2 regions of the Jeotgalibaca sp. PTS2502 genome follow, and region 2 is predicted to be linked to the other one. Evidence: predicted binding sites of a transcription regulator. Region 2 holds the regulator's gene; the other holds the start of a gene.
The links. The regulator HrcA, encoded in region 2, represses chaperone genes, less so after heat shock. The targets are predictions, from matches to a motif close to TTAGCACTCNNNNNNNNNGAGTGCTAA.

Region 1: a site for HrcA is predicted at 3,376-3,402, ahead of groES (co-chaperone GroES). Genes of this name have one in related genera too.

Annotation. Positions count from the first base shown of each region.
Region 1 covers NZ_CP019433.1:1,432,237-1,439,730, reverse strand. Annotated here, with positions in the region: gene BW721_RS07010 (ABC-F family ATP-binding cassette domain-containing protein) at 1-1,320, opposite strand, end outside; gene BW721_RS07005 (redox-sensing transcriptional repressor Rex) at 1,642-2,271, shown strand; gene BW721_RS07000 (YdiK family protein) at 2,306-2,512, opposite strand; gene BW721_RS06995 (CPBP family intramembrane glutamic endopeptidase) at 2,549-3,220, opposite strand; gene groES (co-chaperone GroES) at 3,432-3,716, shown strand; gene groL (chaperonin GroEL) at 3,742-5,358, shown strand; partial or broken gene BW721_RS06980 (transposase) at 5,536-5,688, shown strand; gene BW721_RS06975 (alpha-amylase family glycosyl hydrolase) at 5,834-7,494, shown strand, end outside.
Region 2 covers NZ_CP019433.1:729,854-737,347, forward strand. Annotated here, with positions in the region: gene lepA (translation elongation factor 4) at 1-236, opposite strand, end outside; gene dnaJ (molecular chaperone DnaJ) at 404-1,570, opposite strand; gene dnaK (molecular chaperone DnaK) at 1,761-3,596, opposite strand; gene grpE (nucleotide exchange factor GrpE) at 3,635-4,156, opposite strand; gene hrcA (heat-inducible transcriptional repressor HrcA) at 4,172-5,218, opposite strand; gene hemW (radical SAM family heme chaperone HemW) at 5,331-6,467, opposite strand; gene ribF (riboflavin biosynthesis protein RibF) at 6,464-7,456, opposite strand; gene truB (tRNA pseudouridine(55) synthase TruB) at 7,478-7,494, opposite strand, start outside.

The DNA of each region.
Region 1 (7,494 bases), 700 kb from region 2:
ATCTTCACCGCTAAAGAGGAAGCTTCCTAAAATACTCCTAATTGCTGTTTCATTCATAGTTGGATGCAGATCCCAAATTTCAGAAAGAACGGTTTTATTTTCCGTTAAGTTTTTTTGTTCTTGGTCATAATAGCCGATTTCTAAGTTAGACCCATAATGGATGTCTCCTTTGATAAGTGGTAGTTCCTTGTTAATACTTTTAAGGAGAGTTGACTTACCAATCCCATTTGGTCCGACAATTCCAATGGCTTGATGTTTGCGCAAGTCCATATGAATAGGGGCAGAGAGAATCGTGCTATCATAGCCAATGGCGCCATTTTCTAGAATCATGACGACATTGCCGCTTTCCTTTTCAATGTCAAACGAAAAGCGAGCAGATTTCTCGTCACCTTTTGGTTTTTCGAGTCGAGTCATTTTATCAAGGCGCTTGCGTCGGCTCTGTGCCATTTTAGTAGTTGATGCACGAACTAAATTACGAGCAATATAGTCTTCTAATTTAGCAATTTCGCCTTGTTGTTTTTCGAATTGTTTCATTTCTTGCTCTAATCGGGCTGCTTTTTCTTTTAAGTAAAAGGAATAGTTGCCTTTGTAATAATGGATGCGATTGCGGCTAATTTCATAGACACTGGTAGCGACTTTATCTAAAAAGTAACGGTCATGAGATACGATAAGCAAGGTGCCACGATAAGCGATTAGGTAGTTTTCTAACCAAGCTAATGTATCAATGTCCAAATGGTTAGTTGGCTCGTCCAAAATAAGTAAATCATTTTTTTCGAGTAGGATTTTTGCAAGTGCTAAGCGTGTCTTTTGACCGCCGGAGAGTTGCGAAACAGGTCGTTGGTGGTCTTCCTCGTAAAAACGGAAGCCATGTAGAACGGAACGGATTTCTGACTCGTAGCCGTAAGCATTTTTTTCTTGGATTTCTTGCTGCAAACTATCATAACGTTTTAGAGCAGCTTCAAAGGCTATAGTGTCTTGCATCAACGTTTCATCGGTTAAGGCATGGGCTGCTTCTTCAGCTTCTTTCGTTAGTTTAATAATGGGTTCGAAGACCGACAGCATTTCTTCCCAAATAGTGTTGTCGGAATCAACTGTACTGTATTGGTCTAAGTAACCAATATGGAGATCTTTTTTCTTGGCAATCTTGCCTTCGTCGGTGGGTTCAAAACCAGCTAGTATTTTTAATAAAGTCGATTTACCAGCACCGTTACGGCCGACCAAGGCAATTCTCTCTTGGTCTTGAATGGTAATTTGAATATTTTCAAATAGGACTGCTGAACCGAAGTGACGCGCAAGATTTTGGCCTTGCAATAATATCATAGGTGTATCCTCTTTCTCTATATAATGGTCGTTAAATTGTCAAATAAGAACATGCCATTTCATTTTATCATAGAATTTTAACAAGAGATAGGAACATTAATTGAAAAGCCAATGATTGTGAATAATGTCGCTACTTTTATTTAAAGCTTATGAAAATAAGGGAAACAAAGAATTTTTTTCACAAAAAGATACAAATTAGAGAAAAATACTAGATATTTCACAATGTGGTGCTATAATGTCATTATGTATTAGATTGCTAAGATTATGTGATTATTCTTTTTTATATAGATTTAAAACGTTATGCTGAAAGGGAGCGTTGTAATGTCAACAGAAATACCAAGAGCAACTGCCAGACGGTTGCCAATTTATCACCGTTATTTGAGATATCTGCATAACGCAGGAAAAGCAAGAATTTCATCAAATGAATTAAGTGAAGCTGTCAAGGTGGACAGTGCGACTATCCGTCGTGACTTCTCTTATTTCGGTGCTTTAGGAAAAAGAGGATACGGTTATGATGTGGAGTACCTACTTGATTTCTTCAGCAAAACATTAAATCAAGACCGATTAACAAACGTTGCTCTTATCGGAGTAGGTAATTTAGGTCATGCTTTATTAAATTACAACTTCCACTTGAGCAATAATGTGCGCATCAGTTGTGCTTTTGATGTGAACGAAGAAATTGTTGGCAAAATCGTTAGTGGTGTTCCTGTTTATGATATGTCTGAAATGATTGAACAACTACGCATCCAACAAATCGATGTTGCCATTTTAACAGTCCCTCAAAATGTTGCTCAAAAAGCGACTAATGATTTAACTGAGGCTGGTGTAAAAGGTATCATGAACTTTACTCCGATTCGATTATCAGTTCCAGATGATGTTCGTATTCAAAATGTTGACTTAACGAATGAATTGCAAACATTGATTTATTTCTTAGATAATAATATTTCCTAAATAAAAAACAGTTAAGCCGCGGCTTAACTGTTTTTTATTTAGGATCGATATTTTCCTTGATTTTAAAATACGTATCAAGCATTCTAACGCCGTTAACAATATTATTTGTAGCGAATAGAATACTTAGAATAGCTAAAAAGCCCCAGCCTGATGTGTTGACACTATCAACGGCAAAGTAGACAAATAGCAAACCAAAAACAAATTTCATACCGATTTGGATGAGAATATCTTTTAAAGTCATGAGATTCCTTTCTAAACAAACATAAATAATAAGCGGTTATTGAAACAGCTCAGGGAAATAAAGAGGTAAGCTGGCATAAGCATTCATTAAAGCATGTGCCATGATAGGGGTAAAGATATTATTGGTTTTAAAGTATAAATAGCAAAACCATAATCCTAAAGACCCGTAAACAAGCATATGCCCATCAAAGTGGATAAAGGCGAACAACAATGAGCTGATGACAGCTGATCCGACAATTCCGACACTTGATGAAGAGAGTTGGGCAAAAATCGCTTTTCTAAAGACAAATTCTTCCATGATTGGTGCAAATAAAACAATCATAAAAATTAAGAAAGGATAGTCACTAGCGGTGTCTAACAAGGTTTGTGTATTGACCGATTCAGAAGAGACGTTAAAGACAGCCATTTCAATTAGAGACGTTACAATTTGAAGTACAATTGAGCCGACAAATCCAATTAATCCCCATAACACAATCTTTTTGGTAGGTGCAGATGGTTTATCCGTTAGTTCTGTTGAAGGAGTCCATTCCTTAGTTCGGTTGAGTAAAATCATCCCCATTGTTCCTAAAAAGGCAAATAAAATGGTTAAATTCAAACTCATTTCAATTTGACGATTTTCTGGGAATAAAAACATTAAGGGAAGGGGTAATAGCTGAGCAGCGATGTAAACAAAAATAATTTTAGTCGCTGTAGAAAGTTTCTTTTTCATAAATCTTACCTTTCTGTTAAGGTTAAAAAGCAAGGATGCTTTTTCTTCAATAACGTGAAGTTTAAAGTCTATATGAAAGTATATCACAATTTTAAAAAAAAATAATAGTTTTGTCTTGCATTCACTAGTAGATTTGATTAATATAGAGTCATAGATTAGCACTCTTTGGGTGAGAGTGCTAATTCAAATGATAGATTATGGAGGGATATTTGTGTTAAAACCATTAGGAAACCGCGTTATCATTGAAGTTGCTCAAGAAGAGGAGCAAACAGTCGGAGGGCTGGTGTTACCATCTTCAGCACAAGAAAAATCACAAACGGGTATTGTGATTGCAACGGGCGAAGGAAGAGTAACTGACAACGGTACAAAGATTGACATGGTTGTTAAAGAAGGGGACCGTGTTCTTTTTGAGAAATATTCCGGTACCGAAATTAAATACCAAGGCAAAGATTATCTCGTTATTAAAGAAACAGATGTCGTTGCAATTATTGACTAATTAAATTGATGAGGTGAATAGAATAATGGCTAAAGATATTAAATTTTCTGAAGACGCTCGTGCAGCCTTACTAAGAGGCGTTGATATACTGGCAAATACAGTAAAAGTAACACTTGGACCAAAAGGACGTAACGTTGTTTTAGAGAAAGCATACGGTTCGCCGCTAATTACAAATGATGGTGTTACCATTGCTAAAGAAGTTGAATTAGAAGACCACTTTGAAAATATGGGTGCTAAACTTGTTTCTGAAGTTGCCTCTAAAACAAATGATATTGCTGGAGATGGAACAACAACAGCAACTGTATTAACGCAAGCCATCGTGCGCGAAGGATTGAAAAACGTGACTGCCGGCGCAAACCCAGTTGGTATTCGTCGTGGTATTGAATTAGCAACAAAAGAAGCTGTTGCTGGACTAGCAGAAATTTCTCAAACGGTTAACTCAAAAGAATCAATTGCTCAAGTAGCTGCTGTTTCTTCAGGTTCTCGTGAAGTAGGGGAATTAATTGCTGAAGCAATGGAAAGAGTAGGTAACGACGGCGTTATCACTATCGAAGAGTCAAAAGGAATTGAAACAGAATTAGATGTTGTTGAAGGTATGCAATTTGATCGTGGATACTTGTCACAATACATGGTAACTGACAACGATAAGATGGAAGCAGAACTTGAAAATCCATTTATTCTTATTACTGATCGTAAAATTTCTAACATTCAAGATGTTTTGCCTTTGTTAGAAGAAATTTTAAAAATTGGTCGTCCATTATTAATTATTGCAGACGATGTAGACGGCGAAGCATTACCAACATTAGTATTGAACAAATTACGTGGAACATTCAATGTTGCTGCTGTTAAGGCACCAGGATTTGGTGACCGTCGTAAAGAAATGCTACAAGATATTGCTGTATTAACAGGTGGGACAGTGATTGCTGAAGACCTAGGACTAGAGTTGAAAGATTCAACAATCGAACACTTAGGACATGCAAGCAAAGTTGTCATCACAAAAGATAATACAACAATCGTTGAAGGAGCAGGGGACAAAACTGCAATCGCACAACGCATTGCTCACATTCGCGCCCAAGCAGCAGAAACAACATCAGATTTTGATCGTGAAAAACTACAAGAACGCTTAGCTAAATTAGCAGGTGGGGTAGGGGTTATTAAAGTCGGTGCTGCTACAGAAACAGAATTAAAAGAACGTAAATTGCGTATTGAAGATGCACTTAATGCAACTCGTGCAGCAGTTGAAGAAGGCATTGTAGCTGGTGGTGGTACAGCGCTTGTCAATGTTCAAGCTCGCTTAAGTGCGCTTGAACTAACTGGAGATGAAGCGACTGGTGTTCGTATCGTGGCTCGCGCTTTGGAAGAACCAGTTAGACAAATTGCTGAAAATGCTGGACTAGAAGGTTCTGTTATCGCTGCAAGAATTAAAGGTGAAGAACAAGGCATGGGTTACAACGCAGCAACTGATGAATGGGTAAACATGATTGAAGCTGGAATCGTTGACCCAGCTAAAGTTGTTCGCTCTGCTTTACAAAATGCAGCAAGTGTTGCCGGACTAATCCTTTCAACTGAAAGTGTTGTCGCAGACAAACCTGCTCCAGAAATGCCAGCACCTGGAATGGATCCAGGCATGGGTATGATGTAAGACAAACAAAAAGAGAATGGGCATGCCCATTCTCTTTTTTTGTTGTGTTTTTCGAAAACCCCTGGCTACGCCGGGGGTTCCAAAGAGCTTCAAGCGTGGGGCAAAAAAAACCTCCTTTTATGCTAGAATATGGCTGGTTTCCCGACCGGCACATTCACAATAAAAGGAGGTCGTCCCATGCAGGACAAGAATAGTTTAGCACACAGCAAATGGAGATGTAAGTATCACATTGTTTTTGCCTCAAAATATAGAAGACAAATCATTTATGGAAAGTACCGCCAAAGCATCGGTCAGATTATTCGCGAACTTTGCGAGCGAAAAGCTATGGAAGAAAAAAGTTATTTAATGAATAGAATGAAAAAGCTGTCTGAAGAGGCAGCTTTTTTTGTGTGAAAAAAGTTAGCGCTAACAAATGAAATTTTGTTGCTAATAGATAGAACCGATGATATCGTTTACAAAAAGGGGTGGATTTATTTTGAAACAATTTACTATCATTGTCTTGTCGGTAATCGGTGTACTAACGGCTTGTTCAGATGAGGGTACTCATGATATTACTTCTCAGACTTCTAACGAGCTGGAATTATTAACAACAAAAGAGATTCAGCTTTTACCAGAATATCCAAATCAACAAGATAGTGTTTTATTAACGATTGACGAATCCGTTTATTTCAACGATGCCATTAAAGAAATCACTCTGGATGCGACAGCATTCGGAATTGAAGAACCTATCACAATGGACGAGTCGCTAAATGAAATTAGTTTTGGTGTTGATGATCAGCTTTCACCAGGCGAGAAGACACTTGTGCTAGCTGTGACAGACCAGAATGATCACACCGAACACATCGAAAAAACAATTACTGTAGTAGAGGAAGAGGGGACAGATCGTTCTTTAGCTTTTGATTGGGACGAAGCTCGTATTTATTTTGCTTTAACAGACCGTTTTTATAACGGGGATCCATCCAACGATAATCCCTTTGACGAGGATATTGATTTAGAACACCTTGAGACCTATCACGGTGGTGACTTTCGAGGGTTGATCGAAAAGATGCCGTATTTGCAAGAGTTAGGGATTAATACCTTATGGATAACGCCAATTGTTGATAATATTGATTGGAATGTTAGAGCAGGGGATAATGACAACCAATATGGTTATCATGGCTATTGGGCCAAGGATTTCACACAGTTAGATGAGCATTTAGGCGACTTAGCAACTTTCCACCAACTCATTGAAACGGCTCATGACCATGGCATAAAATTGATGGTTGACGTCGTGTTAAATCATACGGGTTATGGAATGAAGACTGCTGATGGGGATCAATCCATTGCGAATTTTCCGACTAAAGAGGAGCAAATGGTTTTTGACGGGCTGATTCGAACAGAACCCGTTGCCAATCACCAAATTGTAGGTGAGCTATCAGGATTGCCCGATCTACAGACAGAAGAGGCAGATGTAAGGCAACAAATCATTGAATGGCAGACGGATTGGTTGAGAAAAGCTCGAACAAATCGTGGCGATACCATCGATTTTTACCGTGTAGATACGGTCAAGCATGTAGACGATACGACTTGGAAGGCTTTTAAAAATGAATTAGTTAAAGTGAAATCAGATTTTAAATTAATTGGTGAGGATTATGGTGCTTCAATCGATAAGAATGGCGGCTATCTGAATGACGGTGAAATGGATAGCTTATTAGATTTTGAGTTTAAACAAATAGCGGGTAGTTTTGTTAACTGGGATGTTATGGGGGCGCAAGAAAAATTAATTGATCGGAATAATAAGCTGACATCTGATGCGACAATGGGGCAATTTTTATCTAGCCATGATGAAGATGGTTTCCTCTATAAGCAAGCAGGTGGCGACCTCGGTAAGCAAATGGTTGCGGCGTCCCTAATGATTACAGCTAAAGGCCAACCAGTCATCTATTATGGAGAAGAAATTGGCTTAACAGGAGCGGCTGCTAAAAATATGGATAATGGCGAATATAGTGAGAACCGCTATGATTTTGATTGGGAAGCAAGCGAAGGATCGGGCAGTCAAGTTTATAATCACTACAAAACACTATTAAATATTCGCAAAGATTACAGCAAATTGTTTTCTAAAGGAAGTCGCGAAACGATAGCGGGTTCTAATGATGA
Region 2 (7,494 bases):
TCTTCTCCATCATTCGCTTCATAAGTTAATTCGACAGCATTCAATTTAATCGTAATACCACGTTCACGTTCTAGATCCATTGAATCTAAGAGTTGCTGTTGCATCTCTCTATCAGCAACAGTATTAGTAGCCTGCAAAATGCGATCTGCTAATGTTGATTTCCCATGGTCAATATGGGCTATAATAGAAAAGTTTCTAATTTTTCTTTGACGTTCTTTCATTTTCTCTAAGTCCATTGAACTACTCACTCTCTTCTTCAAACTATATACCTTACGATTATATCAAGTATCAAGCAAAGTAACAAGTTACTATAGGCTAAGAAACCATCTTCATAGCTGTTTTTAATGGCATTCTTACCCAGATAAAAAGCACTCTAGATAAACTCTAAAGTGCTTTTCTATCGCTATTTCTTTTTACCTTTAGATTCAAAGTTAAAGGCATCTTTCATTTTATTGAAAAAACCGCCTTCGTCACCTGTTATACTCTCGCCACTTGCTTCAGCGAAGGCATGTAAGGCTTCTACTTGCTGCTCATTCAAGTTCTTAGGTGTCACAATGCTAACTTTCACATGTTGATCACCATTCCCCGTGCCTCTTAGGCGAGGTGCACCCTTGCCTCTTAAGCGGAAGTTTGTAGCAGTTTGTGTACCTGCTGGTATTTTCAGCTTCACATTACCATGGACAGTTGGAACTTCAATTTCTGTTCCAAGTGCCGCTTGAACAAATGAAATGGGTAGAACGTAGTAGATTTCTGCACCATCGCGGTCAAAAATGTCGCTCTCTTCAACAGAGAATACCACATACAAGTCTCCATATGGCCCACCATTTGAACCAACTTCACCTTGGCCAGCAAGACGTAATTGTTGTCCATCTTCCACTCCAGCTGGAATCGTTACATTCACACTGTGTTCTTTTTCAACGTGTCCTTTGCCGTGACAGTCGTGACACTTATCAACGATTTCTTTTCCTGATCCTTGACAAACATCACAAACTGCTTGTTGCATGACACGTCCAAACGGTGTATTGCGTTCCACTTGTACAGCACCTGCTCCGTGACATTTTGAACACGTTTTTGGTGTTGTTCCGGGTTTTGCACCACTACCCGTACAGGTTTTACATTCTTCTTCACGTGCATAACGGATTGTTTCTTCTTTACCAAAAATAGCTTCTTCAAATTTCAAATGCAGACGGTATTGCAAATCTGCCCCTTGACGTGGTGCGTTGTAATTTCGAGAACGACCGCCACCACCAAAGAAAGTATCAAAGATATCATCAAAACCGCCTGTAAAGCCACCGAAACCACTGCCACCAAAGCCGCCACCACCAAATCCTGAACCAAAGTTAGGATCTGTGCTAGCATGACCATACTGATCGTAAGCAGCACGTTTTTGAGAGTCACTCAAGACTTCATATGCTTCTGAAACTTCTTTAAATTTATCAGCAGCATCTTCTGCTTTATTGATATCGGGATGATATTTTTTTGAAAGCTTTCGATAGGCTTTTTTTATTTCATCGTCTGAGGCTGTTTTTGAAACGCCTAATACTTCATAATAGTCTCTTTTCGCCATTATATTTCCTCCATTAGATCACCATGATACGGAAGCAATTCCGCACATATTTCATTATTTACTCTATATCAGCAAGAAAGCTGTCCGTGTTTCATAGTCGCTCAAGAGTTTTGGCAACCCAATCAATCAAACACGTACAGACCAAATCGATCTGTACGTGTTATAAGCTCACCAATAAGAACCGTTGACTTTATTAATCGTTGTCAACCTCTTCAAAGTCTGCATCTACAACGTTATCGTCGTTAGCAGCTGATGATTGACCTTCAGTTTCGCCACCAGCAGCTTGTTGTGCTGCTGCCGCTTGTTCGTAAAGTTTAACAGTTAGATTTTGTACAACTTCATTCAAAGCATCACGTTTTTCTTTCATTGCTTCTAAGTCGTTTGCTTCAACTGCTGCTTTCAAAGCATCACGTGCTTCTTCAGCTGCTTTCACGTCTGCTTCGTCAACTTTTCCTTCAAGTTCTTTCAATGTCTTGTCTGTTTGGAAAATTAATTGATCAACTTCATTACGTAATTCAACTTCTTCTTTACGTTGTTTGTCTGCTTCAGCGTTTGCTTCAGCATCTTTAACCATTTTTTCAATTTCTTCGTCTGTTAGACCTGACGATGATTTGATTGTAATTTGTTGTTCTTTTTGTGTTCCTAAGTCTTTTGCACTTACGTTAACGATACCGTTTTTGTCAATATCAAATGTTACTTCGATTTGCGGAATACCACGTGGTGCAGCAGGAATATCATTTAATTGGAAGCGACCTAATGTTTTGTTATCTGCCGCCATTGGACGCTCGCCTTGTAAAACATGTACGTCTACTGCTGGTTGGTTGTCTGCTGCTGTTGAGAAGACTTGTGATTTACTTGTTGGGATTGTTGTATTACGGTCAATTAGTTTCGTAAATACACCACCCATTGTTTCAATACCAAGTGATAATGGTGTTACGTCAAGGAGAACGATATCTTTAACGTCTCCAGTAATAACCCCACCTTGGATTGCAGCACCCATTGCAACTACTTCATCTGGGTTAACTGATTTGTTAGGCTCTTTCCCTGATTCACGACGAACTGCTTCTACGACTGATGGGATACGAGTTGACCCACCAACTAAGATAACTTGGTCAATTTCACTTTGGCTGATACCAGCATCTTCAATAGCACGACGTACAGGAATTTTAGTACGTTCTACTAAATCGTGAGTCAATTCATCAAATTTAGCACGTGTTAATGTCATTTCTAAGTGCAATGGGCCAGAAGCACCAGCAGTGATAAATGGTAAACTAATTTGTGTTGACGTTACACCTGATAAGTCTTTTTTAGCTTTCTCAGCAGCGTCTTTTAGACGTTGTTTTGCCATTTTATCGTTTGCTAAGTCAACGCCGTTTTCTTTTTTGAATTCTTCAACCATGTAAGCAATGATTTTGTTATCAAAGTCATCCCCACCTAAGTTGTTATCACCTGATGTACTTAATACGTCGAAGACACCGTCTCCTAATTCGAGGATAGAAACGTCGAATGTTCCCCCACCAAGGTCAAATACAAGAATTTTTTCTTCTTTATCTGTTTTATCTAGACCATAAGCTAAAGCTGCAGCTGTTGGCTCGTTAACAATACGTTCAACCTCTAAACCAGCAATTTTACCAGCGTCTTTTGTCGCTTGACGTTGTGCATCGTTGAAGTATGCAGGTACAGTAATAACCGCTTTATCAACTGTTTCACCTAAGTATTCTTCAGCATAGCTCTTTAGGTATTGTAGTGTCATAGCAGAAATTTCTTGAGGTGTATAAGATTTACCCTCTGCTTCTACTTTGAAACCAGCTTCACCCATATGGCGTTTTACAGAGCTGATAGTATTTGGGTTTGTGATTGCTTGACGTTTTGCAACCTCACCTACTTGGATTTCACCATTTTTGAAAGAAACAACAGATGGTGTTGTACGGTTTCCTTCTGGGTTTGGAATAATTTTAGCTTCTCCACCCTCTAATACTGCTACAGCAGAGTTTGTAGTTCCTAAGTCAATACCGATCATTTTACTCATAGTTAAGCATCTCCTCTAATTTAAAATTTTATTGGTTATTATTGCGCGACAACAACCATTGCTGGTCTAAGTACACGCTCTTTTAAACGATAGCCTTTTTGGACAACTGCTACGACAGTATCCGCTTCTTGTCCTTCTTCACGTTCTTGAACCTGAATGGACATATGGAAATTCGGGTCGAAAGGCTCATTAATTGGATCAATGATTTCTACCCCTTCACTCTTTAATGCCTCTAGCATTGAGTTATAAACCATTTCCACGCCTTTTTTGAAGTTTAGGGCTTGATCGCCTTCTACTTCAATCTCTAAAGCACGTTCTAAATTGTCAACAACCGCTAATAATTCTGTTGCTAAAGATTGTGAACGAAATTTCGCAGCGTCTTGTCTTTCTTTAGCATTACGTTTTTGAATGTTAGCTAATTCTGCTTGAACGCGTAAATAGCGATCTTGCATTTGATCTAATTCTTCAGTTAGCTTGTCAACCTCAGATATAGTCTCTTCTGCAACTGTTTGATCAACAGCTACTTCTTCGTTTTCAGTTAGATTATCTTTTTCTTCCACGACGATTCTCCTTTGCTATTCTTCATAGAATTGCTGCATGCTGTCGGATAATTCATCACTTGTCACACGCATAATTCTAATAATTTCATCATATGGCATGTTAGTGGGGCCAAGTAAGGCAATCATTCCTGTACCTCGCTTACCTGCACTATAGGTTGCCGTAATTAAACTTAAATTGTCCAACAATTCATTATTCATTTCTGTACCAATTCGAACACTGATGCGATTTGAATGATTCAATAACAATGGTCGAAGCTCACTACTCTCATGAATTAATGAATAGAGGGATTTGACTTTTTCACGATCTTGCAATTGGTCAAAGTCAAAATAGTTAAGGAGATTCATTTCTCCGCCGACATAAACGCGATTATTGTCCATTTTAGAAATAATGTCTTTAAAAATGGCAAACAAATCTAATTCATAATCGACATATTTGGTGATTAAAGCTGGAATATCCGTTTGAAGTTTCTTGTAAACCTCGCTTAAGGCTAGACCAGTTAATTCATCGTTAAAAATAGTAACGATTTTTTCCAATTTGCTGGAATCAAAGTTTCGACCTAAAGAAAACATTTTACTTTCAATGTAACCTTTATCAGTCACCAAGATTGCCATGTACTGTCCGCTCGTTACCGGTACAAGTCTAAAACCAGTTAACTTACTGTTAATCTTCTCGGGACCAATACTGAGAGCAGTATAATTCGTCAAATAAGAGAGCATACGGGCTGACTTTTCAACCATTTCTTGTGCTTCTTGATAAGGCGAGTGTATGGACTGTTGGATTTTTTTCCTCATTTTTTCTTCGGAAGAACTATCCAACCCTTGCTGAAGTAAATAATCAACATAATGACGATAGCCTAAAATGGATGGTATACGTCCAGAAGAGGCATGTGTTTTTTTGAGAAAACCTAATTCTTCAATACGCATCATTTCGTTTCGAATGGTCGCAGGCGACACCGATAAATTAGTCTCGCTCAATAAGGTTTTGGACCCCATTGGTTCACCGTACTCAATATAATGCTTAATAATTTGGTTTAATATCATCAACTGTCTTTCCGTTAACATTTATTCACCTCACTTTAGCACTTAAACACATAGAGTGCTAATCCATAAATAAATTTATCATGACGCTGTATGTTTGTCAACAGAATTAGCTTGATAAATAAGCATACTTTTCTTAAGTATCTTTTAAGAACGATCGAAATACCTCATTACCTAAAAAGACACCCTTTTTCGTTAAGCGAATGTGATTGTCTTCTATCTTGATGAGTTGTCGATCTAAGAGCATATCCAATTCCTCTTGGTAGACAGATTCTGTTGTTTGATCAAATTTACATTCAAACAAAGAGCGGTCTACTCCCTTCATCGTTCGTAGACCTAACATGAATTCTTCTTCCATTTTATTTTTCTGAGTCAATGATTGTTGGTAAATAATCGGTGACTGCTTAGCTCGTAATGGTTCAAGATAATGTTGGATAGGTCCATGATTGTTATAACGCGTATCGCCTAAATAGCCATGTGCACCGGCTCCAAATCCAAAGTAGTGATTATTTTTCCAATAAGCGAGGTTATGTTGCGATTGGAAGCCTGGTTTAGCGTAGTTTGAAATCTCATATTGATGGCGCCCTGCCGCTTCCATCGTTTCCATAGCAAGTTCAAACATATCTGCTTCATCATCTTCACTCGGCAATGGTAATTTTCCTTGTCTCATTAAGTTATAGAAAATGGTTTTGTTTTCTAAAATCAAGGCGTAAATGGAATAATGTGGTAAATCTAATTCCAATGCTTTTGTTAGTGTTTCTTGAAAACTTTCAATTGTTTGCGTCGGCAGTCTAAAAATCAAATCAATACTAATGTTTTCAAAACCTGCTCGTCTCGCATCATCCACACAACGGTAAACCTGATCAGATGTATGAATACGACCAATACGCTTTAAAATAGCATTATCAAAGGATTGAACACCCATACTGATTCGGTTAACGCCGTGCTCTTTTAAAACGGCAAACTTTTCAAAACTAGCACTTTCTGGATTCGCTTCAACAGTAAACTCAGCCCTCTTATCCATTGGGAAGAGAGTCTGAACACCACTTAAAAGGCGGTCTAGTTGTGGTGCTGTTAGAGTCGTTGGTGTTCCTCCACCAATATAAAAAGTTTCCAATTTTTCCTGAGGATGACGCTCTTTCATAATAGCCATTTCAGTAATCACTGCATCAATGTATTCTTCAACCGGTTGTCCTTCTAGAAAAACCTTATTAAAGTCACAGTAAAAGCAAATATGGTCACAAAATGGAATATGCAAATAAGCTGCTGTCATTCCGTCATCTCCGCTCTCGAATCAGAGGTAATGCTTATTTGTTGTGGGTGGCTGTCAAAGTAAGTTTCTGTATCAATTTTATCTTGATCGAGCTGCTCAATTAAACCTTCGATACCTGTAAACTTCACTTCATCTCTCAAGTAATGGTGCCAACGCACGGTTACTTTTTCACCGTAAATCATCTTATCAAAGTCAAAAATATTAACTTCAACTGTTTTTTCACGGTCTTTTTCAAAGGTAATATTGTAGCCAATTGATGCCATTCCTCGATACCACTTATCCTGTACCTTAATAGAAACGGCATAGACTCCGACTTTGGGTAAGCGAATGTATTTGCCAATTTTAATATTAGCAGTTGGATAACCTAATTCGCGACCTCTAGCGTCACCATGCATCACGCGACCATCAAATTGGTACGTATACCCCAACATTTGGTTGGCTTTTGTTAAATTGCCTGTATCAAGTGCCTCACGAATACTTGTTGAGGAAATTTTCTCTTTATTTTCAGCCACTTGGGGGCTAATTTCAACAATATCAAAACGACTTTTAGCGTATTGTGGCAAATGTGCCATATCAGCAATCGTCTTGGGACCATAAGTATAGTCGAATCCTGCGACAATCGCATCGGCATTAAGACCGATAATATAATCATCAACAAATTCTTGTGGTTTTAGTGTTCCAAAATCATAGGTAAAGTCGATAACATAAAAATAATCAACACCAAAGCCTGTCATTAATTCAATCTTTCGTTCTGGTACAGACAAATATTTCATTGTCTCAGCATCCAATTTTTTATAAACAATGCTTGGGTGCTGGTTGAATGACATCACAGCTAGTTTGCAATTTCTTTTCTCGGCTTCTTTTTTAGCTCGATTGATAACGGCTTGGTGTCCAATATGAACGCCATCAAAATAACCCAATGCTAATACCACTCGGTCAGTCGGAATTTCTTCTTTTTTGTAGGGGTGATGTAAATAAATAACTTCCATGATTAACTCTCTTTCCTCTTTTCAGAATGAAGACAAAA